Regions from separate parts of the Arthrobacter sp. STN4 genome, predicted to be linked through region 2. Evidence: riboswitches for the same ligand, from Rfam matches in the RefSeq annotation. Region 2 holds a riboswitch; each other region holds the start of a gene.
The links. A riboswitch is a leader RNA that binds a small molecule or an ion and turns the genes downstream of it on or off. The one in region 2 is predicted to bind S-adenosylmethionine.
Positions count from the first base shown of each region.

Region 1: it holds a riboswitch for S-adenosylmethionine, as region 2 does, so the genes downstream of both, MMF96_RS12055 (DUF1737 domain-containing protein) here and MMF96_RS10475 (hypothetical protein) in region 2, are expected to answer to the same signal.
Region 3: it holds a riboswitch for S-adenosylmethionine, as region 2 does, so the genes downstream of both, MMF96_RS02335 (aminotransferase class V-fold PLP-dependent enzyme) here and MMF96_RS10475 (hypothetical protein) in region 2, are expected to answer to the same signal.
Region 4: it holds a riboswitch for S-adenosylmethionine, as region 2 does, so the genes downstream of both, MMF96_RS01215 (cobalamin-independent methionine synthase II family protein) here and MMF96_RS10475 (hypothetical protein) in region 2, are expected to answer to the same signal.

Region 1 is NZ_JAKZGX010000015.1:28,994-36,746, reverse strand. Features, by position in the region: gene pabB (aminodeoxychorismate synthase component I) at 1-38, shown strand, start outside; gene cls (cardiolipin synthase) at 541-1,962, opposite strand; gene MMF96_RS12060 (aminodeoxychorismate lyase) at 2,130-3,047, shown strand; SAM riboswitch class IV at 3,137-3,258, shown strand; gene MMF96_RS12055 (DUF1737 domain-containing protein) at 3,342-3,602, shown strand; gene MMF96_RS12050 (rhodanese-like domain-containing protein) at 3,599-3,991, shown strand; gene MMF96_RS12045 (O-succinylhomoserine sulfhydrylase) at 4,045-5,256, shown strand; gene MMF96_RS12040 (UDP-N-acetylglucosamine 1-carboxyvinyltransferase) at 5,282-6,814, opposite strand; gene MMF96_RS12035 (energy-coupling factor transporter transmembrane protein EcfT) at 6,951-7,748, opposite strand; gene MMF96_RS12030 (ATP-binding cassette domain-containing protein) at 7,745-7,753, opposite strand, start outside.
Region 2 is NZ_JAKZGX010000012.1:23,915-31,667, reverse strand. Features, by position in the region: gene MMF96_RS10490 (cupin domain-containing protein) at 1-462, opposite strand, end outside; gene MMF96_RS10485 (hypothetical protein) at 1,794-2,162, shown strand; gene MMF96_RS10480 (Clp protease N-terminal domain-containing protein) at 2,327-2,773, shown strand; SAM riboswitch class IV at 3,361-3,473, shown strand; gene MMF96_RS10475 (hypothetical protein) at 3,489-3,809, shown strand; gene MMF96_RS10470 (VOC family protein) at 3,815-4,165, opposite strand; gene MMF96_RS10465 (biotin/lipoyl-containing protein) at 4,253-4,483, opposite strand; gene MMF96_RS10460 (alpha-ketoacid dehydrogenase subunit beta) at 4,480-5,544, opposite strand; gene MMF96_RS10455 (thiamine pyrophosphate-dependent dehydrogenase E1 component subunit alpha) at 5,547-6,557, opposite strand; gene MMF96_RS10450 (IclR family transcriptional regulator) at 6,711-7,496, opposite strand; gene MMF96_RS10445 (VIT1/CCC1 transporter family protein) at 7,685-7,753, shown strand, end outside.
Region 3 is NZ_JAKZGX010000002.1:30,339-38,091, reverse strand. Features, by position in the region: gene MMF96_RS02340 (class I SAM-dependent methyltransferase) at 1-436, opposite strand, end outside; gene MMF96_RS02335 (aminotransferase class V-fold PLP-dependent enzyme) at 509-1,921, opposite strand; SAM riboswitch class IV at 1,981-2,094, opposite strand; gene hisN (histidinol-phosphatase) at 2,442-3,257, opposite strand; gene MMF96_RS02325 (ribosome small subunit-dependent GTPase A) at 3,321-4,451, opposite strand; gene aroA (3-phosphoshikimate 1-carboxyvinyltransferase) at 4,444-5,760, opposite strand; gene MMF96_RS02315 (DoxX family protein) at 5,767-6,282, opposite strand; gene MMF96_RS02310 (sigma-70 family RNA polymerase sigma factor) at 6,457-7,203, shown strand; gene rsrA (mycothiol system anti-sigma-R factor) at 7,206-7,466, shown strand; gene MMF96_RS02300 (group III truncated hemoglobin) at 7,495-7,753, opposite strand, start outside.
Region 4 is NZ_JAKZGX010000001.1:235,181-242,933, reverse strand. Features, by position in the region: gene MMF96_RS01235 (MmcQ/YjbR family DNA-binding protein) at 1-26, opposite strand, end outside; gene MMF96_RS01230 (dihydrofolate reductase family protein) at 23-595, opposite strand; gene MMF96_RS01225 (polysaccharide deacetylase family protein) at 665-1,504, opposite strand; gene MMF96_RS01220 (CoA-binding protein) at 1,523-1,939, opposite strand; SAM riboswitch class I at 2,054-2,166, shown strand; gene MMF96_RS01215 (cobalamin-independent methionine synthase II family protein) at 2,178-3,389, shown strand; gene MMF96_RS01210 (SUKH-4 family immunity protein) at 3,500-4,015, opposite strand; gene MMF96_RS01205 (carbon-nitrogen hydrolase family protein) at 4,079-4,885, opposite strand; gene MMF96_RS01200 (adenylosuccinate synthase) at 5,022-6,311, opposite strand; gene MMF96_RS01195 (FAD-dependent monooxygenase) at 6,677-7,753, opposite strand, start outside.

The DNA.
Region 1 (7,753 bases), on a different contig from region 2:
GCGTGCTGTCCACCCTGGGATCGGAGTTCCCGGGCTGACGGCCCGCCGCGAGAACCGCCCGGGAGACGGCGGGTCCGGTGTTCCCGCAGGCTGCGTAAAGGAGACCGAAAGGCCGCCCGCGGCCGCCGGTCGGATAGCAGCCAAGGGAATGCCGGCCCGCCGCGAGAACCGTCCCGGAGACGGCGGGTCCGGTGTTTCCGCAGGCTGCGTAAAGGAGACCGAAAGGCCGCCCGCGGCCGCCGGTCGGATAGCAGCCAAGGGAATGCCGGCCCGCCGCCAGTACCGCCCGGGAGACGGCGGGTCCGGTGTTCCCGCAGGCTGCGTAAAGGAGACCGAAAGGCCGCCCGCGGCCGCCGGTCGGATAGCAGCCAAGGGAATGCCGGCCCGCCGCCAGTACCGCCCGGGAGACGGCGGGTCCGGTGTTTCCGCAGGCTGCGTAAAGGAGACCGAAAGGCCGCCCGCGGCCGCCGGTCGGATAGCAGCCAAGGGAATGCCGGCCCGCCGCGAGAACCGTCCCGAACCCGCCGTCCGGACCCGAAGCTACTGCAGCGTGGCCGTCAGGCGGGCCACGTTGTCCACGTAGCGGGCCAGGACGGGCCGGGTGACCCATTCGTGGAGCTGCAGCTCGCGGGAAACGGCCCGGTATTGTTCCTCGACGGCGTGCATTTCCTGCACCAGTTCCTGGTCGATCATCATGACGGACACTTCCAGGTTCAGGGAGAAGCTGCGCATGTCCATGTTGGAGGAGCCGATCACGGCCACATCGGCGTCGACCGTGAAGTGCTTGGCGTGGAGCACGAGGGGCTTGGGGTAGAGGAAGATCCGCACCCCGGCCTTCAGGAGGGCCTCGTAGTAGGACCGCTGGGCGTGGTGGACCAGGAACTGGTCGCCCTTCTCGGAGACGAACAGTTCCACCACCACCCCGCGCTGGGCGGCCGTGGTGATGGCGTAGAGCAGGGAATCGTCCGGGACAAAATAGGGGCTGGAGATGGTGATGCGTTCCTCGGCCGAATACAGCAGCGTGTTGAACAGGCGCAGGTTGTTTTCCGTAACAAAGCCCGGGCCGCTGGGCACCACCTGGCACAACACCCGGCCGTCGAAGGAGTCCCAGTGGTGGACGGCCAGCTGGGTTTCCAGGCTTTCCTCGGTCTCGCTGGACCAGTCGGTGGCGAACATGACGTTCAAGGTACCCACGATGGGCCCCTCGAGCCGGGCCATGAGCTCCACCCACTTGCGCCCCACCTTGGCGTTGCGCTTGCTGCGGTAGGACGGTTCAATGACATTTTGGGAACCCGTGAAGGCGACGCGGCCGTCCACCACCAGGATCTTGCGGTGGTTGCGCAGGTCCGGGCGGCGCCACTGGCCCTTCACCGGCATCAGGGGAAGCATGCGCCGCCACTGGATTTCGCTGGCCTTCAGCCGCCGGATCATGTCCCGGTAGCCCGGCACGCGCAGCGAGCCGATGTGGTCAAACAGCACCCGCACCCGGACGCCGCGGGCCGCCGCGGCCTCCAGTTCCCGGAACAGCCGTTCGGTGCAGGAGTCGGAGCTCATGATGTAAAACTCGGCGTTGACGAAGTCGTGGGCCTCGCTTACGGCGTCGGCCATGGCGTCCAGGGACTCCTGGTACCCCTCGATCAGGTGCACCGAATTGGCGCCCAGGGCCGGGAAGGAACCCAGGTTCCGGTTCAGCTCCACGGCCAGGTTGATCCACGACGGCCCGTCATAGGGTTTCACCTGCGCGGCAATCCCCCGCGTCCCTTCCACCACGCGGACGTTGACGGCCTCCTGCATCTCCCGCCGGCGCCGCGAGAGCCGGAAGTTGCCGAACATCAAAAACAGCGCCAGCCCGATGTAGGGCAGGAAAAAGATGCACAGCAGCCAGGCCATGGCGGTGGTGGGGCGGCGGTTGCCGGGGATGATGCCCAGCACCGCGATGCGGATCCCCAGGTCCACGACCATCAGCAGCACCGAAAGCCAGGCAGGGCCGGCGGGAAGGCTGAAGGCTGTCCAGATCAAGCAGTGCCTCCTCGTTGGGCGCCCATGACGCGTCAGGTGACCTTAGCCTACCGGCTCGCGGCGCCCCGGCCGGGCAGGAAAGCACCGGTGCCGGGCACTAAGCTCGAGCCATGACTGTTTTGGTGTTCCTGGACCCCTCCCATCCCGACGGCCGGCTCGCCGACGCCGAGGCCCCCGCCCTCCTGGCCACGGACCAGGGCGCCACCCGCGGCGACGGCATCTTTGAAACCCTGCTGGCCGTCAACGGCGCGCCCCGCAAGGTCCAGGCGCACCTGCACCGCCTCGCCACGTCGGCACAGTCCCTGGCGCTGGAGGTGCCCGACGCCGACGCCTGGCTGCGCGCCATCACGACGGCGGTCGACGCCTTCGCGGCCGCCTCGCTCCAGGTGCCCGACGAGCACGGCAACACCAACATCGTCATCAAGCTGTTCGCCACCCGCGGCCCGGAGGGGGCCGACACCCCCACGGCCTGGGTGCAGGCCGCCGCCGTCCCGCCCGCCCTGGCCGGGCAGCGCGCCAAGGGCCTGGACGTGATCCTGCTGGACCGCGGCTACGACAGCACCGTGGCCCACCGGGCACCGTGGCTGCTGTTGGGCGCCAAGACGCTTTCCTACGCCGTCAACATGGCCGCCCTGCGCCATGCGCACGCCCAGGGCGCCGACGACGTGATTTTCACGAGCAGTGACGGACACGTGTTGGAGGGGCCGACGTCGTCCGTCCTCTTGGCGCACGTGCAGGACGACGGCGGCGCGCCCGTCAAGCGGCTTGTCACACCCAACCTGGACAGCGGCATTTTGCCCGGCACCACCCAGGGCGCCTTGTTTGCGGCGGCGAGGGACGCCGGCTGGGAGCTTGGCTACGGCCCGCTGGTGCCGGCGGACCTGCTCGACGCCGACGCCGTCTGGCTGGTTTCCAGCATCCGGCTGCTGGCGCCCGTCAACACCATTGACGGCACGGAGATCGGGACGGCGGACGTCCGGGCCCGGCTGACGGCCGAGCTCAGCGCGCTGCTGGCGCAGGTGCACTGACGCCCCGAAGGCCGCCGGGACGTCATGTTGCGCCACATTTCCCCGGCGGTTCGACCCGCAGCCAGGGGCGGTATGTTAGTTTTCAAGTGAGTAACGAGTTCCAGCGCCAAGCCCTGACTTGCTGGACGGCAACCCTCTGTCTCGGCGGGGTGCCTCAGGTGACTACTCGGCAAACCCGGCCACCCACGGCTGCGGCTTGCAAGCGCGAACTGCCCGCGGCGTGCCCGGCCCCTCCGGCCCTCCCACCGCCCGGTACCCGCTTGCAGGCGCGGCCACCTGCTTTGAGGAGTACCCATGAGCGTTGACGCACCCCCGCTGGCCTACCGGCTGATCACCGGCCCGGATGACAGCTCCTTTTGCGAGCGGATCTCCGCCGCCCTGGCCGAGGGCTACATCCTGCACGGAAGCCCTGCAGTGACCTTCAACGGCACGTCCGTGATTTGCGCCCAGGCCGTGGTCCTCCCCCACGCCGTGGCCGCCTCCGACGCCGCCATCGCCAACGCCGTCTCGCAGCTGGAGGACCCCGAGGAGTTCGACGGCGAGGGCATCGCATGAGCTACGCCGGCGACCTGGCACCCGCCCAGGCCTGGGACAAGGTGGCCGCCGGGGCCGTCCTGGTCGACGTGCGCACCGACGGCGAATGGGCGCACATCGGCGTGCCGGACCTGTCCGCACTCGACGCCGAGCCGGTCTTCATCCAGTGGAGCCATGCGACGGGCCGGCCCAACCCGGACTTCCTGGCCGAACTGCAGCAGGCAGTCCCCGCCGGCAGGGAACTGGTGATCCTGTGCCGCTCCGGCGCCCGCTCCATTGCCGCCGCAGAGGCAGCCACGGCCGCCGGATACACGGCCTTCAACGTGCTTGAGGGCTTTGAGGGCGTGCCGGACGGCTACGGGGACAGGATTGTCAACGGCTGGAAGAACCGCCGCCTGCCCTGGAAGTAACCGCCCCGCACCCTCAGAACCCGGCCCCACCAGCGAAAGCTAAGGACACACACTTGAGCAACTTTAATAAGCACGCCGCCACGTGGGCGGAAGACACCCAGGCGGTCCGGGGAGGGCTGGACCGGACCAACTTCCAGGAGACGTCCGAGGCCATCTTCCTGAACTCCGGCTTTGTCTACGAATCTGCCGAACACGCCGAGGCCTCCTTCACCGGCGGGGTGGACCGGTTTGTGTATTCACGCTATGGCAACCCGTCGGTGGCCACGTTCCAGGAGCGGCTGCGCCTGCTGGAGGGCAAGGAGGCCTGCTTTGCCACGGCGTCGGGCATGTCCGCCGTCTTTACCGCCCTGGGCGCGCTGCTGGGTGCCGGGGACCGGGTGGTGGCTTCCCGGTCCCTCTTCGGTTCCTGCTTCGTGATACTCAATGAACTGCTGCCCCGCTGGGGCGTGGAAACGGTGTTTGTGGACGGCCCGGACCTGGACCAGTGGCGCGAAGCCCTGGCCGTGCCGACCACTGCCGTGTTCTTTGAGTCGCCATCCAACCCCATGCAGGAGATCGTGGACATCGCCGCCGTCTGCGAGCTGGCCCATGCCGCGGGCGCCCAGGTGGTGGCGGACAACGTGTTCGCCACGCCCCTGCTCCAGCGCTGTGGCGACTTTGGCGCGGACGTCGTGGTGTACTCGGGCACCAAGCACATCGACGGCCAGGGCCGGGTCCTCGGCGGAGCCATCCTGGGCACGAAGGACTTCATTGACGGCCCCGTGAAAAACCTGATGCGCCACACCGGCCCGGCCCTGTCCGCGTTCAACGCCTGGGTGCTGACCAAGGGCCTGGAGACCATGGGCCTGCGTGTCAGCGCCTCCTGCGCCAGCGCCCTGGCCCTGGGTGAATTCCTGGAAGCGGCGCCGCAGATCAGCTGGGTCAAGTACCCGCTGCTGCCCTCCCACCCGCAGTACGAGCTGGCCCGGAAGCAGATGAAGGCCGGCGGGACGGTGCTGACGTTTGAACTGGCCGAGCCGGCGTCCGGCACCCGCAAGGACGCCGCCTTCAAGCTCCTGAACGCCCTGCGGATCGTGGACATCTCCAACAACCTGGGCGACACGAAGTCCCTGATCACGCACCCGGCCACCACCACGCACCGGGCCATGGGCCCCGAGGGCCGCGCCGCCATCGGCCTGTCCGACGGCGTGCTGCGCCTCTCCGTGGGCCTGGAGGACCTGGGCGACCTGAAGCAGGACCTGGCGCAGGCCCTCGCCGCGATCTAGTTCGAACGCCGCCGTCCCCGGCGGGTTAGTCCTGGAAGTATTCGATCTCCGCGCCGATGGTGTTCAGGCGCTCCGCCAGGTCCTCGTAGCCGCGCTCGATGACGTAGATGTTGCGCAGCTCGCTGGTGCCCTTGGCGGCAAGCATCGCCAGCAGGATGCAGGCGGCCGGGCGCAGCGCCGGCGGGCAGCCGATCTCGGCCGCGCGCCACGCCGTCGGGCCCTTGATGTCGATGCGGTGCGGGTCCAGGAGGCGCACGCCGGCGCCCAGGCGGTTCAGTTCGGTCAGGTAGATGGCGCGGTTCTCGTAGACCCAGTCGTGGATCAGCGTGGTGCCCTCGGCGCAGGAGGCGATGACGGCGAAGAAGGGCAGGTTGTCAATGTTCAGCCCCGGGAACGGCATGGGGTGGATCTTGTCCGGCGCCGCGTGCAGTTCGGAGGGGAGCGTGGTGACGTCCACGAGGCGGGTCTTGCCGTTGCGGGCCACGTATTCCGCCGACTTCCGGTAGCGGAAGCCCATCTGCTCAAGGACCTTGAGCTCAATTTCCATGAACTCGATGGGCACGCGCGTGACGGTGACCTCGGACTTCGTCACGATGCCGGCGGTGATCAGGCTCATGGCCTCGATCGGGTCCTCGGACGGCGCGTATTCAATGTCAACGTCGATTCGTGACTTGCCGCGGATGGTCAGCGTTGTGGAGCCGATGCCCTCCACCTCCACGCCCAGGCCCTGCAGGTAAAAGCAAAGGTCCTGGACCATGTAGTTGGGGCTGGCGTTGCGGATGACGGTGGTGCCCACCCGGTGCGCGGCGGCCATGATGGCGTTTTCCGTCACCGTGTCCCCGCGCTCGGTCAGCACAAAGGTCCTGTCCTCGCCGTCGCTGAAGGGTGCCTGCACCTGGTAGAAGCCGTTGTGGGCCGTGACGGCCAGGCCGAACTCGCGCAGGGCCTGCATGTGCGGCTCCACGGTCCGGGTGCCGAGGTCGCAGCCGCCGGCGTAGGGGATGCGGTAGACGTCCTCCTGGTCCAGCAGCGGACCCAGCAGCATGATGACCGAGCGCGTGCGCTTGGCCGCCTCAACGTCCATGGACGCCAGGTCCAGGACGGCGGGACGGCGGATCTGGAGGTCGTTGGCGTTCAGCCAGCGGCATTCAACGCCGATGCTCGTCAGCAGCTCCACAATCCGGTTGACCTCTTCAATGCGGGCCAGGCGGCGCAGCGTGGTGGTGCCGCGGTTGATGAGGCTGGCGCACAGCAGGGCCACACCGGCGTTCTTGCTGGAGTTGACCTCCACGCTGCCGGAGAGTTCGCGGCCGCCGTGCACGCGCAGGTGCGTCACCACGTTTTTGGGCGAATTGCCGACGTTCACGATCCGCCGGCCCAGCAGCGACTCCATGCGCTGGATCATCTTCAGGCTCAGGTTTTGCTTGCCCTGTTCCATGCGTGCCACGGCACTCTGGCTGGTGCCCAATTGCGCTGCGAGTTCCAGCTGGGTCCAGCCCTTGTCGTTGCGGGCATCCCGGACCATTACACCTACGGTTTCTGCAGCCACTTGAGTCATGAAACTTTTATATCATGGGACGCATATTTGCCTGGTATTTAGTGACGCATTCGCTGTGAATGTCGAATTATCCGTGCCCTTAATCACTGTGTGCGATAAATGGTTCAACAGGGTCATGGCCCCGGCCACGCCAAGGCTACCCCAGCACGGGGTTCCAGGTGCCCAGCACGACGGCGGCGAGCGCCGCGGCCGCGGCAATCACCACTCCGGCGGCGGCCACCCAGGCGTCCCGCTGGCTGAAGGTGGACCCCCGCGCCCAGGTGCGGGGCCCGGCGCCAAAGCCCTTCGCCTCCATCGTCACGGCCAGCCGGGATGCGCGGCGGATGGCCTGGACCAGCAGTGCCATGGCCTGTCCCAGCGAGGCCTTGAGCCCGCTGAAGAAGCCCGGCTCCCCACCGACGCCCCGGGCCCGCCGGGCCATGCCCAGCGTCTGCCACTCCGCCACCAGCAGGCCCACCAGGCGCATCGCGGCCAGGGCCCCGAGCACAAAGCGGTGCGGCAGGTGCAGCTTCTGCGCCAGTGCGTCGGCCAGGTCCGTCGGGTCGGTGCTGGCGAGCACGATGACGCCGGGCAGGGCGATGGCGAGGCTGCGCAACGCGATCGCCACACCGGATTCCACCGAGCCGGTGGTGAAGACCAGCGGGCCCGCCGCCAGCAGCAGTTCCCCCGTCTTCGGGGCCAACAGGGCCGTGCCATAGCCGCCCACCAGGGCGGCAAACAGGATGGGCCAGCCACGCCGCAGCAGCATGCCGGCACCCAGGCCGGCCAGCGGCAGCACGGCACACTCGAGCACCAGCGCCGTCGTGGCGGACGCCCAGTCGATGGTGACCAGCAGGACCAGGGTGATGGCCAGTCCGGCGCCGAGCTTGGCCAGGGGATTCGCGCCCGCCAGCCAGGCGCGGGACCGGGGCTGGGCCAGGATGTCCACGCTCATCGCCG
Region 2 (7,753 bases):
CTCGTACGAATCCTGGGTCATGATCAGGGTCAGTTCCCCGCTGATGATGTGAAGCACGTCCACGTCGCAGTCCACCGCATACAGTTCCGATTCGCCGCGGCCGAACGGCTCGATGGTGGCGCCGAGGATCTGGACGCGCCGCTCCGAGCGGGCCGTCAGCAGCCGCTCCACGATGCCCTCGCCGCCCAGGAAGATGCGCGGCCCCTCGCCGCTGCGGGTCAGGTGGGTCTCCGGCACGGCAAACAGTTCACCGACGGAGATGGACAGGACTTGGCACAGGGTCACCAGGGACGCGACACTGGGAGAGGTCAGGTCGCGCTCCACCCGGCTCAGGAAACCCTTCGTGAGCCCGGTGGCGTCGGCAACATGTTCAATGGTGAGGCGCTGGGCCTGGCGTGCGGCGCGGATCCGGGATCCTATCGCCACCGGTGCCAGGCTTGGTTCAACGGGTAGTGCCTTCATCTTCGCTCCTTGCTTGTCAGGGCCACGTGCACCCTCCGTGACTCTATAGCTACGAGCCGGACCGATTCCCATCGACCCTTGCCCCAACCACAGCTTAGCCCAGTGAGCAACCAATGTTGCCTGTCAGGCAATGTTTACTCGTGCATCTTCCCATCACCACGGCCGCTGCGGGCGCTGGTAGTATCCGGAGCCACCAGTCGCCAATTCGGGTTTCATGTCACTGGCGTGTCACCAAACCGGATTTCATGGCACTGGCGGTGGGTCAGGTTGCGGTTGAAAGTCAGAGGCGGACTCACTGGCTACTGCCTGTTTGTGTGTCCCGTAGGGCGAACCTCGTGCGGGACAAGCTCGCGGCTGGGTGACGGCTCGCGTCAGCCGGGCCCACTGAATCCAGGAATCATTGCTCCTCGGCGCATCTCGCTGCAATCTTGAAGTCGTGGCCACCAAAACCAGGACAGTCGAGGAACTTCTGGCCGAACTCCAACGCTTGGCAAGGGTCAAGAGCAGTGCCGAGGACGACCATTCGATGAGTTTCCGCCTTCCGCTTGATCTCGTTCGTCCAGAATCAAAAATGCTGGCTGTGACTCAAGCTGTCGTCGATGCGATGAACGGGTTAGAGGAAGCACTCGAGCGGGATCCGAGCTTCGAGCACATGGACAAGTCGACCGACACGCTCCAGGATTTCATCGCCCGGGCCTGGGCTGACCCCGAGACCGATCAGGTTCAGCAGTACATCACGAAGCACTCCCGCGAACTGCTCGAGCTCGTCTGTTTCCTCCCAATCGAATATCTGGCCATCGACGCCCCCGCTATGTTGCTCGGGCTGCAACTCCTGCCCGTCACCGACTCAAGCATTCCAACCACAACCGCGCCGTGGTTCGATCTCGCGCCGCCCATCGGCTGCGTGGCCGCGATCCCCGTCACGGGCACCAACCTCGGAAAAATGGCCGAGAGAGCACAGACTCTCCTAGCGCATGCCCTCCGTGTCGCGCGCGTTGGGCTGCGTGACCACAACGGGATCAACGACCGCCAGCTCAGATTTCGACCTGCCGTCGCCTACGCCTTCAGCAACAATTTGTCCGGATGGCGATCCCGCGGCGATATCGCGTACGAACTTACACTGGGGCCGTCCAGCCTCGACAGCATAAGCAACCGGCCAGTCTGGACGATGTCAGCGACCCCCATGACAGACATCCACAAGAAGGCCGATCTGGCACTTCGCTGGATGGAACGCGCTCGGTTCGCCGACGAACCACTCATCGCGCTCCTTTACCTCATTCTTTGCCCTCGAAGCACTACTTGGCGACACGTCCGAGGGGCTCAAGGCAGACATGCTGGCCTTCCGGCAGCTCGTCCTGAGCCACGTCGTGTCCGGCGGATTCCGGGAACCGAACGCCACCTGGTTCCTGTACTCTCGTGTGCGCTCCGCCGCAGTGCACGGCGAAGAACCTCCGCCCGTAGACGATGCGATTGTCGACAGTTTCGAATGGGCCGTCCGAGACACGCTCAACGAGTACTTGACCTTCGCAAGCACCCAAAACATCGGCAGGAGGGGAAAGCTCATCAAAGCACTCACCTCGCATCCAGACGTCCCAAAGCTCGTGGATTGGATCCGCACGAACGCCGGAAACGACTGGGAGGCCTACCTCGAGAAGGCGCTACTGATCGCAGAACACCCGACTGAACAACTTCACGATTGACCGAGGCGGGCCCGCATGCCCCATTGCGTAGCTGCCGGTATGACGAACCGTCAGCGGGAACGCCTGACACGGCCGCTGCTCGATTAGCGGCCGGGCTAGGAGATCCTCCTCCGGGGGAGGCGCGCCCGTGGTGCCGGCGCGCCGCGAAGACTACGCTTCAGGGCATGAGCGGTTCAAAGTTTTCTGGGAATTACACCGACGGTGCCCGGCGGGCGGTGGTCCTTGCTCAGGAAGAGTCAAGGGCAATGATGCATGACGCGTACATCGCTCCCGAGCATCTACTATTAGGGCTTTTGCACGCATATCCGAACACGGTGCAGACGGCGCTGGGCGTCTGGCCGGATGAAGTGCGTGATGCGATAATGCGTTTCGCCTCCGCTGGTCCGCAGGACACCTCAGAATCGTTGCCGTTCACCCGCATGTCTCTGGAGGTCCTCAAGGCGGCGCAGCGCACCGCGCGGGAGCTTCATTCCGATCACGTCGGGATCAAGCACCTATTGTTCGGGGTACTGAGTGTCCATAGCGACCGCCTGGATCGTGCGTTGGTCGCTGCGGGTGTGGATCGAGACAGTGCGCAAACGCGGGTAATGGCGGCGCTTACGCGCGGGTGATCGGTTACTCCGAGTTGGGCAACAGGTAGCGATCCCCCGCCGTCCTATCCTCGCAAGCACCCGGAAGGGGTCCGTCCGGATAGGCATTTCGGACTGTCCCGTAAGCCGGTCGGGCAGCGGTGCAGGAGCGAGCGAAATGTTCTCACTTGGAAATCTTCGGACTTCCGTGGCTGGCGGATTCCCGTAGACCCCGCCCGCAAAAATGCCCGGTGAACGAGCCTTGTACGGGACAAGATTTCCGTCCACACGGCCACTCTTCTGACTGCGACAATCGCTGGGTCGAGGCGAGCGAGCCGATACCGGACGCATCCGGGTCGTTTGGTCCTCGCCCCCGGACCGGTGCGTCGCGATCTTCGACAACGGCCCAAGTCCGTGAGACGTGGGTCAGGCAGCCCGCGGCAGCCGCCAGCGATTCCAATGTTCACGCCATCGAGGCGCTGACCAAGGCCCGGTAGCCGGGTCTTGGCAGGTCCGACGCCCAAGTCTCCACGGGATCGACCACCCGCGACATGCACTAAGGCGCGGGGCGGCGTAATTTATTACGCCGCCCCGCGCCGTCATGCCTTAAACGGCTAGTGTGGTGCCAGCTTCAAGAGATGCGACACCAAGCTCCGACTGGTCGCACGCCAACCCCATGTTCACAGGGTGGCTCGGATGAGGAAGCGGCCCGCGGCCAACCGGCCACGGGCAAGAGCACTTCCAAAGGGCAATGACCATGACCATTACTTCCGTCAACCGCACCCACCGCACCTCCCGGACGCAGCCGGCCACAGGGGCCCAAGCCGCCGCCCGGCGCCGGCCCGAGGGCATCCCGGTGCTCCCCGCCGTGGACACCAACCTCGGTTCCGTCACCTTTTTCACCCCCGGCGGCCACCGCCAGTACTGGTCCGCCGAACCGGCCGAACTGCTCGATGCGCTTGCCCGGGCCGTGCGCCCGGCGCAGTGGATCCCGGAAATCGGCACCCTGGTGGTCACCGTGGCGCAGACCGGCGTGCGGTCCGGGCACCGGATCGGTTTCCGGCTCGCCGTCCAGTAGCCCCGTCACAGGTACGGGCGCGTGATGAGTTCCAGGGCATGCCCGGAAGGGTCCTTGAAATAAACACCCCGCCCGCCGTGCTCGGTGTTCGTCTCGTACGGCCGCGTCATTTGCGGGTCAGCCCAGTGCAGCACTTCCGTGGCCACCAGGCGGGCGTAGGCGCGGTCAAAATGTGCGTCGTCCACGAGGAATGCGTAGTGCTGCATCTGGATCTCCACCGGCGGTTCGGCAAATTGCAGCATCACGCCGCCGTCCAGGAGGATGTTGGTGAACGGGCCCCATGAAGGGACCGGGCGCGCTTCGAGCAGCCCGGTGTAAAAGCGCGCTGACTCCTCGCGGTCCCGCGAGGCGATGATGGTGTGGTTAAACGTGGCTGAAATGAGTGTTCTCCTTGAGGTGTCAGCAGCCCGATGGCAGGCTACCGCGGCGGGGAGGGCGCCAGGCTACTCGATGACCGCGATCACCGCCCCCTGGGCCACCTCGTCGCCTTCCTCCACCCGCAGCCGGACGGTGCCGGCTTCAGGCGCGTAGATCTCGGCGTCGACCTTGTCAATGGCCACCTCGGCGAGCAGGTGCTTTTCGGCCACCGCGTCACCGTCGGCAACGTACCAGGTGGCCAGCACGCCGGGTTCGGAGGCGTCGCCCGTCATCATGGGGAACAGGATTTCCTTCATGCAGTGACCGCCGTCCGGATTGCGGCCTCAATGCGTGCGGCCGTTGGCAACACAGCATATTCCAGTTCGCGGGCGTAGGGAATGGGCACGTCCGGCACGCAGACCCGGCTGAAGTGCCTGAGCAGCGTGGGGTCGTGTTCGGTGATCGTGGCCGCAATTTCCCCGGACAGGCCAAACGATTCATAGTCCTCGTCCACGACGACCACGCGGCCGGTCTTGGCTGCGGTGGCGATGACTGCCTCACGGTCCAGCGGCACCAGCGAGCGCAGGTCCAGCACTTCGACGCTGATGCCCTCCCCCGCCAGCTTCTCCGCCACATCCAGGCTGTGGTGGACGGACAGGGACAGCGTCACGATGCTCACGTCCGTGCCTTCGCGGACCACCTTGGCCCTGCCGATCGGCACCACGTAGTCCTCCTCCGGCACGGCACCGATGGAGCGCTTGTTCTTCGCCATCCAGGCCAGCCCCATGACGCCCTTGTGGAACATGTACACCACGGGGTCGTCGGAGTGGATGGCCGCCGTCATGAGCCCCTTGGCGTCGTACGGGTTGGAGGGGACCACCAGCTTCATGCCCGGCAGGTGCGCGAACGTCCCCCACAGCGTCTGCGAGTGCTGCGCGCCGTCGGAATAGCCGCCGCCCACCGCGGCCATGAGCACCATCGGCACCCTGACATTGCCTCCGGATTCGAAGTGGATCTTGGCCATGTGGTTGTAGATCTGGTCCATGCACACGCCGAAGAAGTCCACGAACATGAGCTCCACAATGGGCCGCATGCCTTCCACTGCCGCCCCGATCCCGAGGCCGATGAACGCGGACTCGGAAATCGGCGTGTCAATGACCCGGTCCGGGCCAAATTTCTCCAGCAGCCCCGTGGTGGAGGAGAAGATGCCGCCGTAGGCTGCCACGTCCTCGCCCATCACAAACACGGAATCGTCCTGCTCCATTTGCGAGCCGATGGCCTCCTGCAGGGCCTTGGCCGTGTTCAGCCGGCGCGTCCCGGCGTCCGGTTCCACCGGCAGGGACGTTTGGGCCGCCGTCGCATTTGATGTTGCACCCATGGCTATTCTCCTTCCACAAAGACGTACTTGAGTGCCTCGGCCGGGTTGGGCGTTGGCGAGGCCTTGGCATTTTCGACGGCGTCCTCCACCCGGGTGCGCGCCTCGCCTTCCATGGCGGCGGCGTCCGCGTCGCTGAGGAGCCCGGCGTCGCCCAGCTGCTGCCGGTAGGCCGGGATGGGGTCCTTGTCCGGGACGCCGGCAAGCTCGGGCCGGTACCCCTGGGCGTCACCTTCAAAGTGGCCCCAGAGGCGCAGGGTGTGCACTTCGATCAGGCTGGGCCCGCCGCCGGCGCGGGCACGCGCCACGGCCTCGCCGGCCGCGGCGTGGACCGCTTCGACGTCGTTCCCCTCCACCCGGATGCCCGGCATGCCGTAGCCGGCGGCACGGACGGCGTTGGACGGCACCGCAGTGGAGGCGTCCCGGGCCACGGAGATGCCCCAGTCGTTGTCCTCGATGACGAAGATGACCGGCAGCTTCCACAGCGCCGCCAGGTTCAGCGACTCGTGGAACGGGCCGGCGTTGGCAGCCCCTTCGCCCGCCACCGCGGCGGCAACGCTGTTGGTGCCCGCCCGCTGGAACGCGAACGCCTGCCCTAGTGCCGCCGGGAATCCCTCGGCCACAATGCCCGAGCAGGAAAAGTGGATGGACGGGTCAAAAAGGTGCATGTGGCCGCCGCGGCCGTGGCCCAGCCCCGATTCGCGGCCAAAGATTTCCCCGGCCAGCGACCGCAGGTCCATGCCCTTGGCAATGGCCAGGTGGTGCGGGCGGTGTGTTGCCGTCAGCGCGTCACCGGTTTCCAGGTGCGCGCACAGCCCGGCAGCCACCGGTTCCTGCCCTGCCGAGAGGTGCATTTCACCGGGGACCAGGCCCTTTCCAATGTCAAAGCCCGGACTCTTGTCTGCGTGGTATTCGCGCAGTATTGCTTCCTCAAAGGTCCTGATCAGGATCATTTGGCGCAACAGGCCCAGCCGTTGTTCGGTGCGCAGCCCCGTTACGGCCTCAGTTGTTTCCATCCTCATCACCACTTCCTTGTGTCCGCGGGGCACTGGGGCACCAGCCGCTGGACGCGGCTGCGTGCCCCGGTTTCAGGCGTCGCCTGCCCTTGTCACTTGAGCGTAGGCACAACTGCCCGACGGCGGCACGGTGCGATATTTCAGCCGATGAAATTATTGCCCTTGACCGTGTTCGGGATTGACGCCGAGCACCACGGCAAGCTGCGTGGCAGCATCCTGAAGCACCTTCGCGTAGTCCTGGTGCACGGTTCCCCGGGCACCTGACGCCGGGAAGGAAACGGCCAGCGCACCCAGCCAGGAAGAGGTCGCCACGGGCACGGCCAGGCAGGTGAACCCCAGTGCGTACTCCTGGAGGTCCACGGTGACGGCGGGGCGGGGCTCAAGCCGGCGCAGGAACTCCCGTGGCGAACAGATGGTGTACGGGGTGAGTTCTTCCAGGGGGTGGCGCGTGATGTAGTCAAGCCGCGACTGGGGGTCCAGCTGCGCCAGGATCTGCTTGCCGAAGGCGGTGGCGTGGGCGCCGTCCTGCAGCCCCACCCACAAATCGACCCGGGGCGAAAGCGGCCCGTCCACAATGTCCACCATTTCAATTTCGCCGTCCACGTAGCGGCTCAGGTACGTGGCAACGCGCAGTTCGTCGCGGATGCCGTTGAGCACGGCGCGGCCCTGGGCCAGCGCCACGGCCCCGCTGTCCGCGGCCAGGGCGGGGTGGGCCGGGCCGAGGACAAAGCCGTCGGAGTCCTGCACAACATAGTTGGAGTGCGCCAGCGTGCGCAGCACGTTGTAGGTGGTGCCCAGGCTCAACGCCGTTGCCCGCGCGATGAACTTCGCCGGCAGCGGGCGGGAGGCGGAACCGACGCAGTCAAGCACGGCCAGCGCACGGCTGACGGACGTTATCAACGTGGGCGTTCGTTCGTCACGGGCGAATGTGGGCTGCATCACCACTCCTTATGGTGCCAGATTACCGCAGTCCCGGCCCCCGGCGCAGTCCCGGGCGCCGGAGCAGGGGCACAGGCCCGGCACAGGGTGCCGGTTGAGGTTCCCCGAAACCTTTTTTCGAGGACCACCGGCCAGTTTCCCGCCGGCAAAAGGGCTAAAGTAATGGCTGACTTGAGGAGTTCCACACCATGCCCGAGCGCATTCCCACCCCTGCAGAAATCAAGCGGTGGCAGCAATATTTGGCCGACGAGCGGGCC
Region 3 (7,753 bases), on a different contig from region 2:
TCCAGACCAGTCCCAGGACGCCGCCGGGGCGCAGGACCCGTGCCATTTCCGTGCTCGCCGCCAGGGGATCGCACCAGTGCCAGGCCTGGGCGGCCACCGCCAGGTCGATGGACGCCGCGCCCAGGCCGGTGTCCTCGGCCGTGCCCTGCCGCACCGCGACGCCGGGCAGGTTGCGGCGCAGCTGGACGAGCATGTCACCGGACGGGTCGACGGCGCTGACCCGCCAGCCGCGTGCGGCCAGCAGGTGGGTGTACTTGCCGGTCCCCGCGCCTACGTCCAGGGCGTCGCGGACGTCGAGGCCGGCGGCCAGCCACGCCAGCGACTCGCCGGGGTAGCCCGGGCGCACCTTGTCATAGTGCTCCCCGCCCTCCTGGAAGGCGCCGGCCAACTCGAGCCGCCGCACGTCGTCAAAAACCGGTCCGCCCGCGCCTGCCATTGTCCTCCGCCTGTTTGCTTGTGCCGATTCCGCCGCTCCACTCTACCGCGGCGGAAGCGTTCGACGGCGGGCTCAGCGGGTGGAGCAGGGGGCGGCACCGGCCGTGCCGGGCGTGTTGGGCGCCCAGGAGGGGAAGCTGCGGGTGTCGTTGGCGGGCACCCAGCGTCCGGCGTCCACGACGTAGTCCCAGCCCAGGCCGTCGCGGAGCAGGGCGGCCACGCCGTCAATGAGCCGGTCGGCGTCGGTGCGGCGGGAACCCACCCCGAAGCTGGCGCGCAGCGAGCCCGAGGCCAGGCCCACCCGGCGCAGCAGGGGGTGGGCGCAGAACCTGCCGTCCCGCACGCCCACGCCGTGCTCGGCGGACAGGTAGGCCGCGGCCAGGCCGGCGTCGTACCCCTCCACGGAAAAGTTGACGACGCCGATGGTGCCGCTGCCGGGGTACGAGCCGGAGTCGGCGAACAGTTGGTGGACGGTGACGCCGTCGAGCGCCTCCAGCCCGGCCACCAGGTGCGAGCGCAGTTCCTGCTCGTGGGCGTGCCACGTTTCGGCATCCAGGGCGGCCAGCACCTCGGCGGCCTTCGCCAGCGTGGCGGCGCCGAGCACATTGGGCGAACCGGCTTCGTGGCGGGCCGGGCCGTCGGTCCAGAGCACGGACTCCAGCCGCACGTCCTTCACGGCGCCGCCGCCGGCCAGGTGCGGGCGGCCGGCGTCGAGCCAGTCGGGACGGCCCACCAGCACGCCCGCACCAAACGGGGCATAGAGCTTGTGGCCGGAAAAGGCCACGTAGTCGATCCCGTCGCGGGCCAGGTCGAGGCGCCGGTGCGGGGCCAGCTGGGCGGCATCGACCACGATCCGCGCACCGTGCCGGTGGGCCAGGGCCGCGAGCTCGGCGATCGGCAGCACCTCGCCGGTGACGTTGGAGGCGCCCGTGACGGCCAGCAGCACCACGTTGCCGGCACGCAACTGCGTCGCGACCCGGCCCAGGGTGGACTCGAGGGTGTGTCCGGCCACCACGGAGCGGTGCGGCAGCCCCTGCCACGGCAGCAGGTTGGCGTGGTGCTCGATGTCCAGGTACAGCACCTCGCCATGGTCGTTGGAAGGGCCCCCGGTGCGCCCCTGCCCCGCCAGGAGCGACTCCACGCAAGCTGCGAGCAGGTTCAGCGAATCGGTCGTGTTGCGGGTGAAAATGACGGTGTCCCCGGGGCGTGCACCGACGAAGTCGGCCACCGTGCGTCGGGCGTTTTCGTATAGTGAGGTGCTGACCTGGGAGGCAAAGCCGGCGCCCCGGTGCACGCTGGCGTAGTACGGCAGCACCTCGGCCAGGTGCGCGGCCACCTCGTCCACGGCCGGCGCCGACGCCGCGTAGTCCAGGTTGGCATACCTGGCGGTGCCGCCGTGGATCAACGGCGCTGCCAGGTCGCGGCCCGCCACGGGCAGCAGGGGTGCGTCGGAAAGGCGGGCTGTTTCAAGGGTTGCAGAACTCATGGGGGCTCCCAAAAGGAAGGGACCATTCCGTCGCGGCGAAGCCGCCGGGAACGAAAAAATGTCCGCGCTTGCCAAGACCGTTCCGGCCTGGCCAGGTCGTCACCCGGGGCACCCCGCCGCGAAAGGAGGGTTGCCGGCCAGCAAACCGGGGTTTAGCGCTGGCACTCGTGACCTATGCCCAAAAGGCTAGCCCAGCCGCGGCAGCGTGCGCATTTGTTACGACACATTGCTGCGGCTCGTTGGGGCGGGGCTGCAACCCGCATTTGCTGCACCACCGGTTCGGGCCGGCGGGTTCCAGCCCTCATTTTCCCAGCCATGGAATTCGGCGGTGCAGATGGGGCGACTTGTGCCCCGTCGGGGCATTCGGCGGTGCAGCACATGCGGGCAAGCCCGGCTGCAACCCGCATTTGCTGCACCACCGGTTTGGCGCCTGGGTTCCAACCCGCATTTGCTGCACCACCGGTTCGGGCCGGGCCCGCGACCGGCCGCTGTGCAACAACCTGCGCGGGTGCCGGGCCGCTTAGGAGAGGAGGTCGTCCCAGCCGGGGTTTAACCGGCGCAGCACCTCGGTGTGCAGGATGGAGTTGGTGGCCAGGGCGTTGCCACCGAAGGGGCCGTCCACTCCGTCCAGGGAGGTGAAGCGGCCGCCGGCTTCGGTCACGATGGGCACCAGGGCGGCCATGTCGTACAGGTTCAGTTCGGGCTCGCAGGCAATGTCCACGGACCCTTCCGCGACGAGGCAGTAGGACCAGAAATCGCCGTAGGCCCGGGTTCGCCAGACGTCGTCGGTCAGGCCCAGGAACTCCTCCCGGTTGCCGCGGGCCGCCCAGCCGGTCAGCGAGGAGTAGGACAGGGACGCGTCGGCCAGCTCGGAGACGTTGGAGACGCGGATGCGCGTGGCGGACGCGAGCGACTTGCCCGTATACGCGCCCGTGCCCTCGGCCGCCCACCAGCGCTTGCCCAGGGCGGGGGCGCTGACCACGCCCACCACGGGCCGGCCCTCGTCCACCAGCGCAATCAGCGTGGCCCAGACCGGCACGCCGCGCACAAAGTTCTTGGTCCCGTCGATCGGGTCGATGATCCACCGGCGCGAGCCGTGGCCGCTGCTGCCAAACTCCTCGCCCAGCACGGCATCGCGCGGGCGCACCCGGGACAGCTGGCTGCGGATGGATTCCTCGGCCGCCTTGTCCGCGTCCGTGACCGGGGTCAGGTCCGGCTTGGTTTCAATCTTCAGGTCAAGGGCCTTGAAGCGTGACATCGTCAGGGAGTCGACGGTGTCAGCCAGGACGTGGGCCAGGCGGAGGTCGTCATTGTACGTCTGGGGTTGGACAGTCATAGGCAACACGCTATCGGTAGATGGGGCCAAAGTGCGGGATGACGCCCTCCACCCGCATGTGCGCTACGCCAGGGTGCCAAGCTCCTTGGCCTCGGCGCGGCCCTCGGTGCGGGTGCTGGTGCCCAGCAGGCGGCGGAGGGACGCGAGCCGGGCCGGGCCCGCATCCCCGGCATGGCCGCCGGCCACCCAGGCGTCCAGCCCGCAGTTGACGGCGGCGTCGTCGTGCTTGCAGCCGCGTTCGCAGTCGTCGGTGCCGGGCTCCAGGTCCGGGAAGGCATGCAGGATCCGGTCCGCGTCCACGTGGGCCAGCCCGAAGGAGCGGATGCCGGGGGTGTCGATGATCCACGAGCCGGCCTCGCCGTCCTGCAGCCGCAGCGCCAGGGCGGAGGAAGAAGTGTGCCGGCCGCGCCCCGTGACCGCGTTGACGCCCCCCGTGGCCCGTTGCGAACCGGTCAGGGCGTTGACCATGGTGGATTTGCCGACGCCGGAGTGGCCCACCAGCACGCTGACCCTGCCGTCCAGGTGCCCGCGCAGTTGTTCGACGGCACCCCCCGCCAGGAGGGCGGAGTCGCCGTCGTCGCTGCGGGCGTCAATGGCGGAGGCGGCGTCGGGCGCACCGGCGGAGGCCGTGCGGCTGATGATGACCGTCATGTCCAGGTTGTCATAATTGGCGAGCAGCCCGGACGGGTCCTTGATGTCCGCCTTGGTGATCAGCAGGATGGGGGCAATGCCGGCGTCGTAGGCGGCCACCAGGGCGCGGTCGATGAAGCCAGTGCGAGGTTCCGGGTTCGCCGCCGCCACGACGATGACCAGCTGGTCGGCGTTGGCCACCACCACGCGCTCCACGGGGTCGGTGTCGTCCGCGCTGCGGCGCAACAGGGTGCGGCGTTTCTCCACGCGCACCAGGCGGGCCAGGGTGTCCGGCGTGCCCGTGGTGTCGCCCACCAGCGCCACAAAGTCCCCGGCCACCACGGGGGAGCGGCGCAGCTCGCGGGCGCGTGCGGCAATGACCACCCGTTCGGCCGGCGTGTCCTCGTCCACGATGGCCGTGTACCGGCCGCGGTCCACGGTGGTGATGCGCCCGATCACGGCGTCCTCGTGGGCGGGCCGGTCCTTGGTGCGCGGCCGGCTGCCCTTTTTGTTGGCGCGGACGCGCACATCGGATTCGTCCCAGTTGCTGTAGTCCCTAGCCACGCCCGGCAGTCCCCACCGCGGCCGTCTGGGCAAGCATGTCCGCCCACATGTGCGGGAAGTCTGGCATGGTCTTGGCCGTGGTGGCGATGTTTTCAACCTCGACGCCGGGCACGGCCAGCCCGATGATGGCGCCGGCAGTGGCCATGCGGTGGTCCTCGTAACTGTGGAACAGCCCGCCGTGCAGCGGGGCCGGGTTGATGATGAGCCCGTCCTCCGTTTCGACGGCGTCCCCGCCGAGGGCGTTGATCTCGGCCACCAGGGCGGCGAGCCGGTCGGTCTCGTGGCCGCGCAGGTGGGCGATCCCGCGCAGGCGCGACGGCGTGGACGCCAGTGCGCACAGGGCGGCCACCGACGGTGCCAGCTCGCTGGTGTCGGAAAGCTCGGCACCAAGGATCTGCGGCCCGCCGGTCACGGTGAGCACGCCGTCCTCCAGCGTGACGGTGGCGCCCAGTTGCGGGAGGATGGTCCGCCACTTGTCACCCACCTGGGTGGTGTCCGCCGGCCAGTGGGGGATGCGCACCGTGCCGCGGGTGGCCAGGGCTGCCGCCAGGAACGGCCCGGCGTTGGAGAGGTCCTGTTCCAGCTGCACGTCAAACGCGGCGATGGGTCCGGGTTCCACGATCCAGTGGTTGGGGGTGGAATCGTCCACCCTGACGCCCAGGGAGCGCAGGACCTTGACCGTCATCGAAATGTGGTCGATGCTGGGCACCGACGTGCCGGTGTGTTCCAGGTGCAGTCCGCCCTCGAAGCGGGCGGCGGCCAGCAGGAGTGCCGAGATGAACTGCGAGGAGCCGCCGGCGTCGATGGCCACGTGTCCGCCGGCCACGGTGCCGGTGCCGTGGACCGTGAACGGCATGAAGCCGTCCGTGCCGCCCTCGACGCGGACGCCGAGGCCCCGGAGGGCTGCCAGGACCGGCGCCATTGGCCGCACGCGGGCGGCGGGGTCGCCGTCGAACGCCACGGCACCCCGCAGGAGCGCGGCGATCGGCGGCACAAAACGCATGACGGTGCCGGCCAGGCCGCAATCAACGGCGGTGTGGACGGCGTGTCCGGCGGGGATCGGGGTGACCGCCAGGTCCGGCACGGACCCTGTGCCGGGCACCTCCTCGATGCCGGAGCCCAGGGCGCGCAGCGCACCGACCATGAGGTCGGAGTCGCGGGACTGCAGCGGCGCCCGGAGCCGGGAGGGGCCCGCGGCCAGGGCGGCCAGGACCAGATACCGGTTGGTCAGCGACTTGGAGGCGGGGATGGTGACGGTGGCGTCAAGGGGTGTTGCGGCAAACGGTGCGGGCCAGGAGGCGGCGGTCATCGGTGCTTATTGTCCCGTCACGTCGTGGGCGAGGGCCCGGGCGTTCCTGTCGGCGGCCTTGATGCGCCGGTTGGTGCCCTTCCTGCCGGATTCGATCAGTTTCCCGGCCCGCCAGGCCAGGCCGGGGCGGCCGGCCGTGTCAACGCTGGCCAGGAGGGCCCCTCCGAGGAGGCCGATGTTCCTGGCCAGCTGGCTGCGGCGGTGGGCCTTGGCCTCCTTGGTGTCCGTGGCGGAGCTGCGGTACTCGACAAAGGTGGTGACGGCAGCGGTGGCGGTCAGCAGCAGCGCGGCCGGGCGGGCGAACTTGCCGGTGGCCAGCAGGACGCCGGCACCCACCTGGGCCCCGGCGATGGCGCGTGCCAGCGTCTTTTCGCTGGCGTCAAAGGGCAGTGCCGCCGAGACGCGGTCAAGGACGGGGTCCAACTGCCGGGTGGTCCGGTCCACATTCCGCAGGCTGTCCAGGCCGGAAAGGATGAAGGACGAGGCGAGCATGGGGCGGGCGAGTGCGCGAACGATGGTCAAGGAGGCCTCCTGATTTTGTGCCGTAAACGTCCCTTCCCGCAGCGCAGGCCGCGGACGGGGGTGTTCCTGCTTTCAACAAGTCTCGCACTTTGGCGCAGCATTGCGGAATATACCGCGGCGGGGCCGGGTTTGCATTGGTATGGAACGGACTGGCACACCCTCGGAAAGGCGGCAATGCAGGCACTGACAGTAGACTCGTCTGTGATGAACATTTCCGAGCCTGAGCAAGCCCATGACACCGCTGCACGGCCCTCCACCGCTGTGACGGCGGAGCGCAAGGCGGCGGTGGAAAACACCGACGTCGCCACGGTTGACGTCGCCACGGAAAGTGTCGAGGCACGCCGTGCCCGGTTTGAGCGGGACGCCATGCAATACGTGGACCAGCTGTACTCGGCGGCCATGCGCATGGCACGCAATCCCAGCGATGCCGAGGACCTGGTCCAGGAGGCGTACACCAAGGCGTTTTCGGCGTTCCACCAGTACAAGCCCGGCACCAACCTGAAGGCGTGGCTGTACCGGATCCTGACGAACACCTACATCAACCTGTACCGCAAGCGCCAGCGCGAACCCCTGCAGTCCAATGCGGATGTGATTGAGGATTGGCAGCTGGCCCGGGCGGAATCGCACACTTCCCGCGGTCTGCGCTCGGCCGAGGCCGACGCGCTGGACCACCTGCCGGACTCGGATGTGAAGAGCGCGTTGCAGGCCATTCCGGAGGAGTTCCGGCTGGCGGTGTACTTCGCCGACGTTGAAGGCTTTGCGTACAAGGAAATATCAGAAATCATGAACACCCCCATCGGCACCGTGATGTCACGGCTGCACCGGGGGAGAAAGCTGCTCCGGGACATGCTCTCGGACTATGCAGTGGACCGCGGCTACCTCAAGGAAGCCGGGAATGAACTTAAGGAAACGGAGAACTGACCATGGGCGATTGCCAGAGCCTGGGTGACTGCGACGACAAACGGATTGCCCGTATTTACGAGTACCTCGACGGCGCGCTGTCCCGCGAGGACCTCGTGGAGATCAAGGCCCACCTGGACGGGTGCACCGACTGCGCCCATGAGTACGACCTTGAGTGCGTGATCCGCTCGGTGGTGAAGCGCTCCTGCAAGGAAGCCGCCCCCGAGACGCTTAAAAGCGCGATCCTGGCCCGCCTGCATGAAGGCCGTCCCGCCGGGGTCTAGTCCCGGCGAAGTTCAGTCCCGCCGAAGTCTAGCCCCGCCCCGCTGCGGTGCCGGATTCCGGCGGACGCATCGAAATGGTGCTGTATTGGCTGGCCGGGCGGCCCGTCACGCGCCGGTGCAGCGAACCGGCAATCAGGTGCGCCTGCACCTTGGCCATCTCCGCCTTCTCTCCGGCGAACAGCTCGTCCACCGTGTTGGTCCACAGCTGCAGCCACCGGTTGAAGTGCTCCAGCCCGAGGGGTGCCTTGGCATGGATGTCAAAGTGGATCGCCAGGGCGTTGCGGCTG
Region 4 (7,753 bases), on a different contig from region 2:
CGCAAGGCATCGGCTGAGATGCTCACGGGCCCACCGGCGCTGCTTTTTTCACGGCGTAGCTCAGCTGGGCAAACTGCCCGAACATGTCGGCGCCCCGCAGTTCCAGGCGGTCCGGACCCAGGTTGCGTGGCAGCATCGGGGCCCCGCCGGCCAGCAGGGCGGGTGCCAGGGTGACCACCAGCCCGTCGAGGGCGCCGATGTCCAGGAACTGGCCGGCCAGCTCGCCGCCGCCCACCACCCAGACGTCCTGCTCCCCCGCCGCCGCCACAATGTCCGGCAGGGCATCCGCGACGGGGCCGCGGACAAGGCGGACGTCGGCGCCGTCGGGCACGGGCAGCGCGCGCGTGGTGAAAACGTACGTGGGCCTCGTCCCGTAAAGCTGCTGCCATCGCGCGGGATTTTCCAACAGCTTCTCCTCGCGCAGCACCCATTCGTAGGTGGTGGAGCCCTCCACCAGGACACCCATGCCGTCCATGAAGGCGGCAATGTCCGGTGCGCCGGCGTCGTCCACGGCAAACAGCCAGGCAAGCGAGTTGTCCGGGTCGGCCAAAAAGCCGTTGAGCGTGCTGGCGGTGTAGTAGACGGTCCTGGTCATGTTTCCAAGGCTACCCGTCCGGCACGGCGCGGGGCACTACGCGGGGCACGGCCGGCCCGGGCACCGGCCCTAGCTGACGCCCAGGTAGTCCTCGAGCAGCACCACCTTCAGCCCGGCCGCCTTCTGCGCCTTCACAAAGGCCGCCAGGTCCGTCGGAAATTCGGGCCGGAAGTGCATGAGCACAATGTCGCCCGGGCGCAGCACATGGCCCACCTGGTACTGCATTGAGCCTGCGTTGGCCCGCGCCTGCCAGTCGATGATGGCCTTCATGCCGCATTCGGCCGCGGCCCGGCGCACGGCCTTGGTGTACGGTCCGCCCGGCGGCCGGAAGAAGACCGGCCGGCGGCCAAAGTACTTCTCCTCGTAGTCTGCCATGCCGCAGATCTCGGCCTTGACCTGCGCGTACGGGAGCTTGACGAACCCCAGGTTGTGGGTCAGGGTGTGGTCTTCGATCCGGAACCCGGCATCAAGGTAGGCCTGGTAAAACTGCGAGTGCCCGGCAATGAACACGTGCGCCAGGAAAAGAGATGCCTTGAGGTGGTCCCGCTCCAGCAGCGCCAGGTCCGATTTCCGCTTCACCTGGCCGTCGTCAATGGTCAGGAACACCACTTTTTGTTGGGTGGGGATCCTGGTGATGACCGGGACCATGCCGTTTTCAATGGGCGGCAGCTTGTAGTCGGGCACCAGCCCGTCCACGGCGCCGGGCCGCGCCGTCCGGAGCCCCTCCGGCCGGCCGCTTGGCGGGGACGACGCCGGGGCGCCCGTTGCGCCGGAGGTGCCGGCCGGCGTCGTGCGTTGGCCCAGGAAGCGCACCGCCCCGAGGGCCAGGACGGCGAGCACCACCACCACGGCGGCGGCCAAGGCAATCCGGCGGGCGGTGTTCGGTGCGGCGCGGAGGTGGTGGGGCATGTCGGCTTTCGCAGCTTCCTACAGGCCCAGGGCCCGGGCCTCGATCATGGGGCAGGTGTCCATGACCACCTCCAGCCCGGCGTCCTCCGCACGGCGCGCCGCGGCTTCGTCGATGACGCCCAACTGCAGCCAAACGGCCTTGGCGCCCACGGCGATGGCCTGGTCCACCACGGCCCCCACCTTGGTGGAGTTCACGAAACAATCGACGACGTCGATGGCCCCCGGGATGTCCGCGAGCAGCTTGTAGCCCTTGGCCCCGTGGACGTCGTCGCCCTTCAGGCTCACCGGGATGATCTCCTGGCCCAGGTGCTGCTGGAGGAAAAGCGATACGCCCACCGCGGCCCGGAGCGGGTTGTTTGACAGTCCCACCACGGCCCAGCGGGCCGGCGTTGTCAGCAGGCGGTGGATCGTTGCGGGGTCGTTGACATGTGCCATGGAACCAACCCTACGGCCCTGCCGGGCCTACCGCATCCAGGCCCGCCGCCGACGCGGGCGCGAAACGGGCCGCAATGATTTTGGCAGGCGGCCCCCGCCTTGGCAGAATGGTTCCGACCATCCCGAGCGGCCGAGAGATCTGGCTCAGCGACGCCGCAGCAACCCTCCAAGGCCCACCCTCCACCGGGTGGGCGGCGGAACGGTGCTACCGCCAGAAACGATGGAAAGGACTCCACCCGTGGCTTTAAACACCGACCACATCCGCACCACCCATGCCGGCTCCCTGCCCCGCACCCCCGCCCTCCTGGCGGCCAACGCCGAGCGCGGGGCCAGCGGCGACACCGCCGGCTACCGGGACCTCCTCACCGAATCGGTGGTGGACATCGTGGCGCGCCAGCAGGCTGCCGGCATTGACATCCCCAACGACGGCGAATACGGCCACACCATGTCGAACGCGGTCGATTACGGTGCCTGGTGGAATTACTCCTTCGGGCGCCTCGGCGGCCTGGAAGCGACCAACGTGGACCGCTGGGCCGACGCCGAGGTGCACCGGTCCTCGCCCGGCAACGTGGTGCTGACCTCCTTTCCGGACCGCCGCGACCGGCAGAGGTTCAACGAGGCCTACAGCGACCCGGCCTCCGGCATCCTGGCCCACCGCAAGGCCACCACGCAGCCCAAGATCGTGGGGCCGCTGACATACACCGGCCAGGCCCAGGTTGCCTCGGACGTGGCCAACCTGGGACGGGGCCTGGCTGCGGCCGGCCTGTCCGAGGGCTTCATGGCAGCCCTGTCCCCTGGTTCCTGCGCCCGGCTGGCCAACGACTACTACGCCAGCGACGAGGAACTGCTCTATGCCTGTGCCGACGCCATGCGGGAGGAGTACAAGGCCATCATCGACGCCGGGCTGACCGTCCAGCTCGACGACCCGTCACTGGCCGAAAGCTGGGACCAGGTGAACCCGGAACCGGCCCTGGCGGACTACAAGAAGTTCATCCAACTGCGGGTCGAGGCCACCAACCACGCCTTGCGCGGGCTGCCGCAGGAGAAGATCCGGCTGCATGTGTGCTGGGGTTCCTGGCACGGGCCGCACACCACCGACATCCCCTTCGCGGACATCCTGGACGAGGTGCTGGCCATCAACGCCGGCGCCTATTCCTTCGAGGCCGCCAACGTGCGCCACGAGCATGAATGGAAGATCTGGCAGGACAAGAAGCTGCCGGAGGGCAAGTCGATCATCCCCGGCGTCGTCTCCCATGCCACGAACGTGGTGGAGCATCCGGAGCTGGTGGCGGACCGCATTGAGCGCTTCGCCTCCGTGGTGGGCCGGGAGGCGGTCATCGCCTCCACCGACTGCGGGCTGGGCGGACGCGTCCACCCGCAGATCGCGGCGGCGAAGCTGCAGGCCCTCGGGCAGGGTGCGGAAATCGCCTCGCGACGCCTCTGGCGGTAAACGCAGAGCTGGGTCGCAATAGTTACAGCACGTCAACTGGAACCAGTTGATAAAACCGCAACTACTGCGACCCAGTTGCGGGGCTGCGGCAGCGCCAGGGCTCCGGGGGGCTAGGCGACGCTGAACGACTCGTCGGCGCCGGGGCGGTCATTGTCCCCGGTGTCGGTTTCGCGTTCTTCCTCTTCCTCATCGTCAAGGTCGTCGAAGTCCACGTAATCGTCGCTGGTCAGTTCCTCCGTGTACAGGGACCAAAACTCGTTGAGGCCCGCGGCCGGCGGGTCCAGCACCTTCAACTGCGATTCGAAGGACTTGCGGACTTCCGAAAACTCCTCGTCGTCCTCGGGGCCGGGGACGTCGCGGTCAATGGCCCCCCAGGCGGTCACGATTTTCACAAAGGTGTCCAGGCTGGAGGCGATGAGGGACTCGTCATCCTCGCAGACAAAGTGCACGGAGCCCTTCTTCCGGTCGACCACCACAAACTGGAAGTCGCCGTCGTTGCACACCACGGCACGGCCGCCGGCGTCGTTGCTGTAGGGGGGCTTCAGCCATGTGCCGTCCATCGGCATGTCTTCCAACGCCGACGGATGCAGCGGCTCAAGCGCGGCCCAAATCCTGGAATCGTTCATGGTCTCCTCCTGCCCTTAATGCTGACACTAACCACGTGGACCCGTGCCGTCAATGGCATATTTTCATCCGGCCGGGACCACCGCTGAATTCCCTTCAAAGCGCCGGTTTCGCAGCACGGGCAGGAATTCGCGCACTTCCTCGATGCGCTTGTGCGTCACGTCCGCCGTGGCGACGCCTTCGGCCTCGTCGGCCAGGAAGTCCTGCGGTATGCCCATGGGGTCCAGCACGGCCGAGTGCCCGATGCAGTGGTCGCTGGACGTGCCGGCCGCGGCGATCCACACCGTGTTTTCGATGGCACGGGCCTTCAGCAGCGTCTCCCAGTGCTCCACCTTGTGGTCGCCCTTGAACCAGGCCGCGGCCACGCACACCAGGTCCGCACCGGCCACCGCCAGCGCCCGGGCCAGTTCCGGAAAACGGAGGTCGTAGCAGGTCATGATGCCCACCTGGAAGCCGCCGATCTGCACCAGCGTCACCCCTTTGTCGCCGGGCTTGATCCGGCGCGACTCCTGGTAGGAAAACGCGTCGTAGAGGTGCAGCTTGCGGTAGGTGCCCAGGATGGCGCCGTCCTCGTCCACGGCCACCAGCGTGTTGTACGGGCGGGCCTCGCCGCTGGATTCATACCCGCCGGCAACCACGGCAATGCCCACCTCCGCCGCGATGCGCGAGACGCCCTGGACGAAGGTGCTCCACGTCGCGTCCACGGCCGCCGCGAAATCCCCGGCCACGCGGCCCACGGAGAACATGGATTCCTCGGGGAAGACAACCAGGCGCCCGCCGTCGGCCCGCGCTTCGGTGGCCAGGCGGCGCATCACCGCCAGGTTGCCGGCCACCTCGCCGCCCGGGTTGAACTGTCCAACGCTGACCTTCATCGCAACTTCCTTACCGTGGGTTGACTTACCTCCAGCGTAGTCTTCCCGGCCCCCAAAAAAGGGGGGACGACGGCGGAACTTAAGTTCCGCCGTCGTCCCCCCTGGGGCGTCGCCGCCCTACGGCGCGGCCCCGGTGTCAGCCGGCGATGAGGTCGTGGCGCACGATGGTCTGGTCGCGGTCAGGGCCCACGCCGATGGCGGAGATCCGGGTCCCGGACATGGCCTCCAGCGCCAGGATGTAGTTGCGGGCGTTTTCCGGCAGGTCCTCCATGGTGCGGGCGCCGCAGATGTCCTCGGTCCAGCCCGGGAAGTACTCGAAGATCGGCTTGGCGTGGTGGAAGTCGGTCTGCGTCATCGGCATTTCGTCGTGCCGGACCCCGTCGACGTCGTAGGCCACGCACACCGGGATCTGCTCGATGCCGGTGAGCACGTCCAGCTTGGTGAGGAAGTAGTCCGTGAAGCCGTTGACGCGGGAGGCGTGGCGGGCCAGCATGGCGTCGTACCAGCCGCAGCGGCGCGGGCGGCCGGTGTTGACACCGAATTCGCCGCCGGTCTTCTGCAGGTAGATGCCCATCTCGTCAAAGAGCTCCGTGGGAAACGGGCCGGCGCCGACACGCGTGGTGTAGGCCTTGATGATGCCCACGGCGCGGGTGATGCGGGTGGGGCCGATCCCGGAGCCCACGGAGGCGCCGCCGGCGGTCGGGTTGGAGGAGGTCACGAATGGGTAGGTGCCGTGGTCGACGTCCAGGAACGTGGCCTGCCCGCCTTCCATGAGCACCACTTCGCCGCGGTCCAGCGCCTCGTTGAGGACGTAGGTGGAGTCGATGACCATGGGGCGCAGGCGCTCGGCGAAGGCGAGAAAGTACTCCACCGTCTCGTCGATGTCCACGGCGCGGCGGTTGTACACCTTGACCAGCAGCTGGTTCTTTTGCTTCAGCGATCCTTCCACCTTCTGGCGCAGGATGGATTCGTCAAAGACGTCCTGGATGCGGATGCCCAGGCGGGCCACCTTGTCCATGTAGGCCGGGCCGATCCCGCGGCCGGTGGTGCCGATGGCGCGCTTGCCCAGGAAGCGTTCGGTGACCTTGTCCAGCACCTGGTGGTACGGGGCCACCAGGTGGGCGTTGGCGGAGATGCGCAGCTTGGAGGTGTCCGCCCCGCGCGCCTGCAGGCCCTCGATCTCCTCGAACAGGGCCTCCAGGTTCACCACGCAGCCGTTGCCGATGACCGGTGTGGCGTTGGGGCTCAAAATGCCCGCGGGAAGGAGCTTGAGCTCATACTTCTCACCGCCCACCACCACGGTGTGCCCGGCATTGTTGCCGCCATTGGGCTTCACCACATAGTCGACCCGGCCGCCCAAAAGGTCCGTGGCCTTGCCCTTGCCCTCGTCGCCCCACTGGGCTCCGACGATCACGATTGCTGGCATGGGATCCTCCCCCTTGCTCATAAGTTGAGCCGGCCGCTGCATGGCTCGGCGGTTGTTCCGCCGTACACCGTCCGGACACGAAAATGCCCCTTGTCAACGCACCGGCCGTCTCCAACAGGGATTGGCGCCTGGCTGCGCTCAAAGGGGGTCTTGCGTCCCAAGTTTACCGGACGGGCGCGGCGGCCGCACATTAAGGCGCCGGATGCACGACGCCGGCACCCGCCTTCCCCGTTCGGCCCGCCCCTGCGGGGCAACGGTTTCGGGGCCTGGCGTCCTGGCGGAGATCCGGACCGAGGTGGGCGGGCAGGCGTCGGCCGTGTTCCTTTTCGCCGGACCGGCGGGATCCTTCTTCGTCGCCGCGGCGGTCACGGCGGCCCCGGACGGTGCGGGCCCCCGATGAGCAGCGTGGCCAGGTACCGGTGCGGGTGCCGGCTTCGGAACGCCGCGCCCAGGACCTGCCGGAGCGCCTCCGCCTCCGGGCCCGGCGCGGACAGCGCCGCCTGCGCCCGGGTCTGCAGCAGGGCCAGCCGGCCCGCTTCGTGGCGGACGGCGTGATACTCCTCAAGCGATTCCAGGGGCGAGCCGCCACCGAGCACCGCAGCCAGCCGGGAGGCGAGGTCCACGGCGTCGAGCATCCCCGTGTTCAATGCGGAACCGCCGGCGGAAAACACGTGGGCCGCGTCCCCGGCGAGGAACACCCGGCCGGTCCGGTAGCGTTCGGCCAGGCGGCTGTTGGCCACCGTGGACCGCAGCCACTGGCCGCCGCTGATCGGCAGTGCCCCGCCCAGCACACGGCGGATGCTGTCCTTCAGCTCCTGCAGTGGCATTTGCGCCTCCGCCGCCTGGCTGCCCCGGGGCTCGTGCGTGGCGATGACGTACAGGTCCTTGGGCGCGCCGCGGTCCAGCGCCGACACCGGGGCGATCGTGAGGGAACCGGCCGCCGTGTGGTTGGCCTGGAAGAGCGCCAGCCGCCGGCCGCCGGGAAGTTCCACGGCGTTCCTGCGCCGGCGCAGTGCGCCGGGCGGGATCGTGACGCGGCCGATCCGCACCAGTTGGCTGCCCGTGGTTCCCGGGAAGCCGACGCCGAGATGGTGGCGGACGAAGCTGTGCGCGCCGTCGCACCCCACCAGGAATCCGGCGTCAAGGGAGCAGGCCCCGCCGTCGAAGGCGACGTCCACGGCCACCCGCCGGCCGTCGTCGTGAAATCCGGTGACGGCGTGCCCGCGGCGGATGTCCACGCCCGCGGCCCGGGCCCGTTCCTCCAGCAGCGCCTCCAGCCGGCGCTGCGGGATGGGCAGGATCCGCAGGGCGTTGGGCCGCAGCGGGTTCAGCCGCAGCGGCAGCGCCCCGAAGGAGTAGCGGGGCACGGGGATGGCGTGCACGCCCTGCTGGCCGCGCAACAGCCCCCGCTTCGCCAGCAGGGGCACGATCCCGCCGACCAG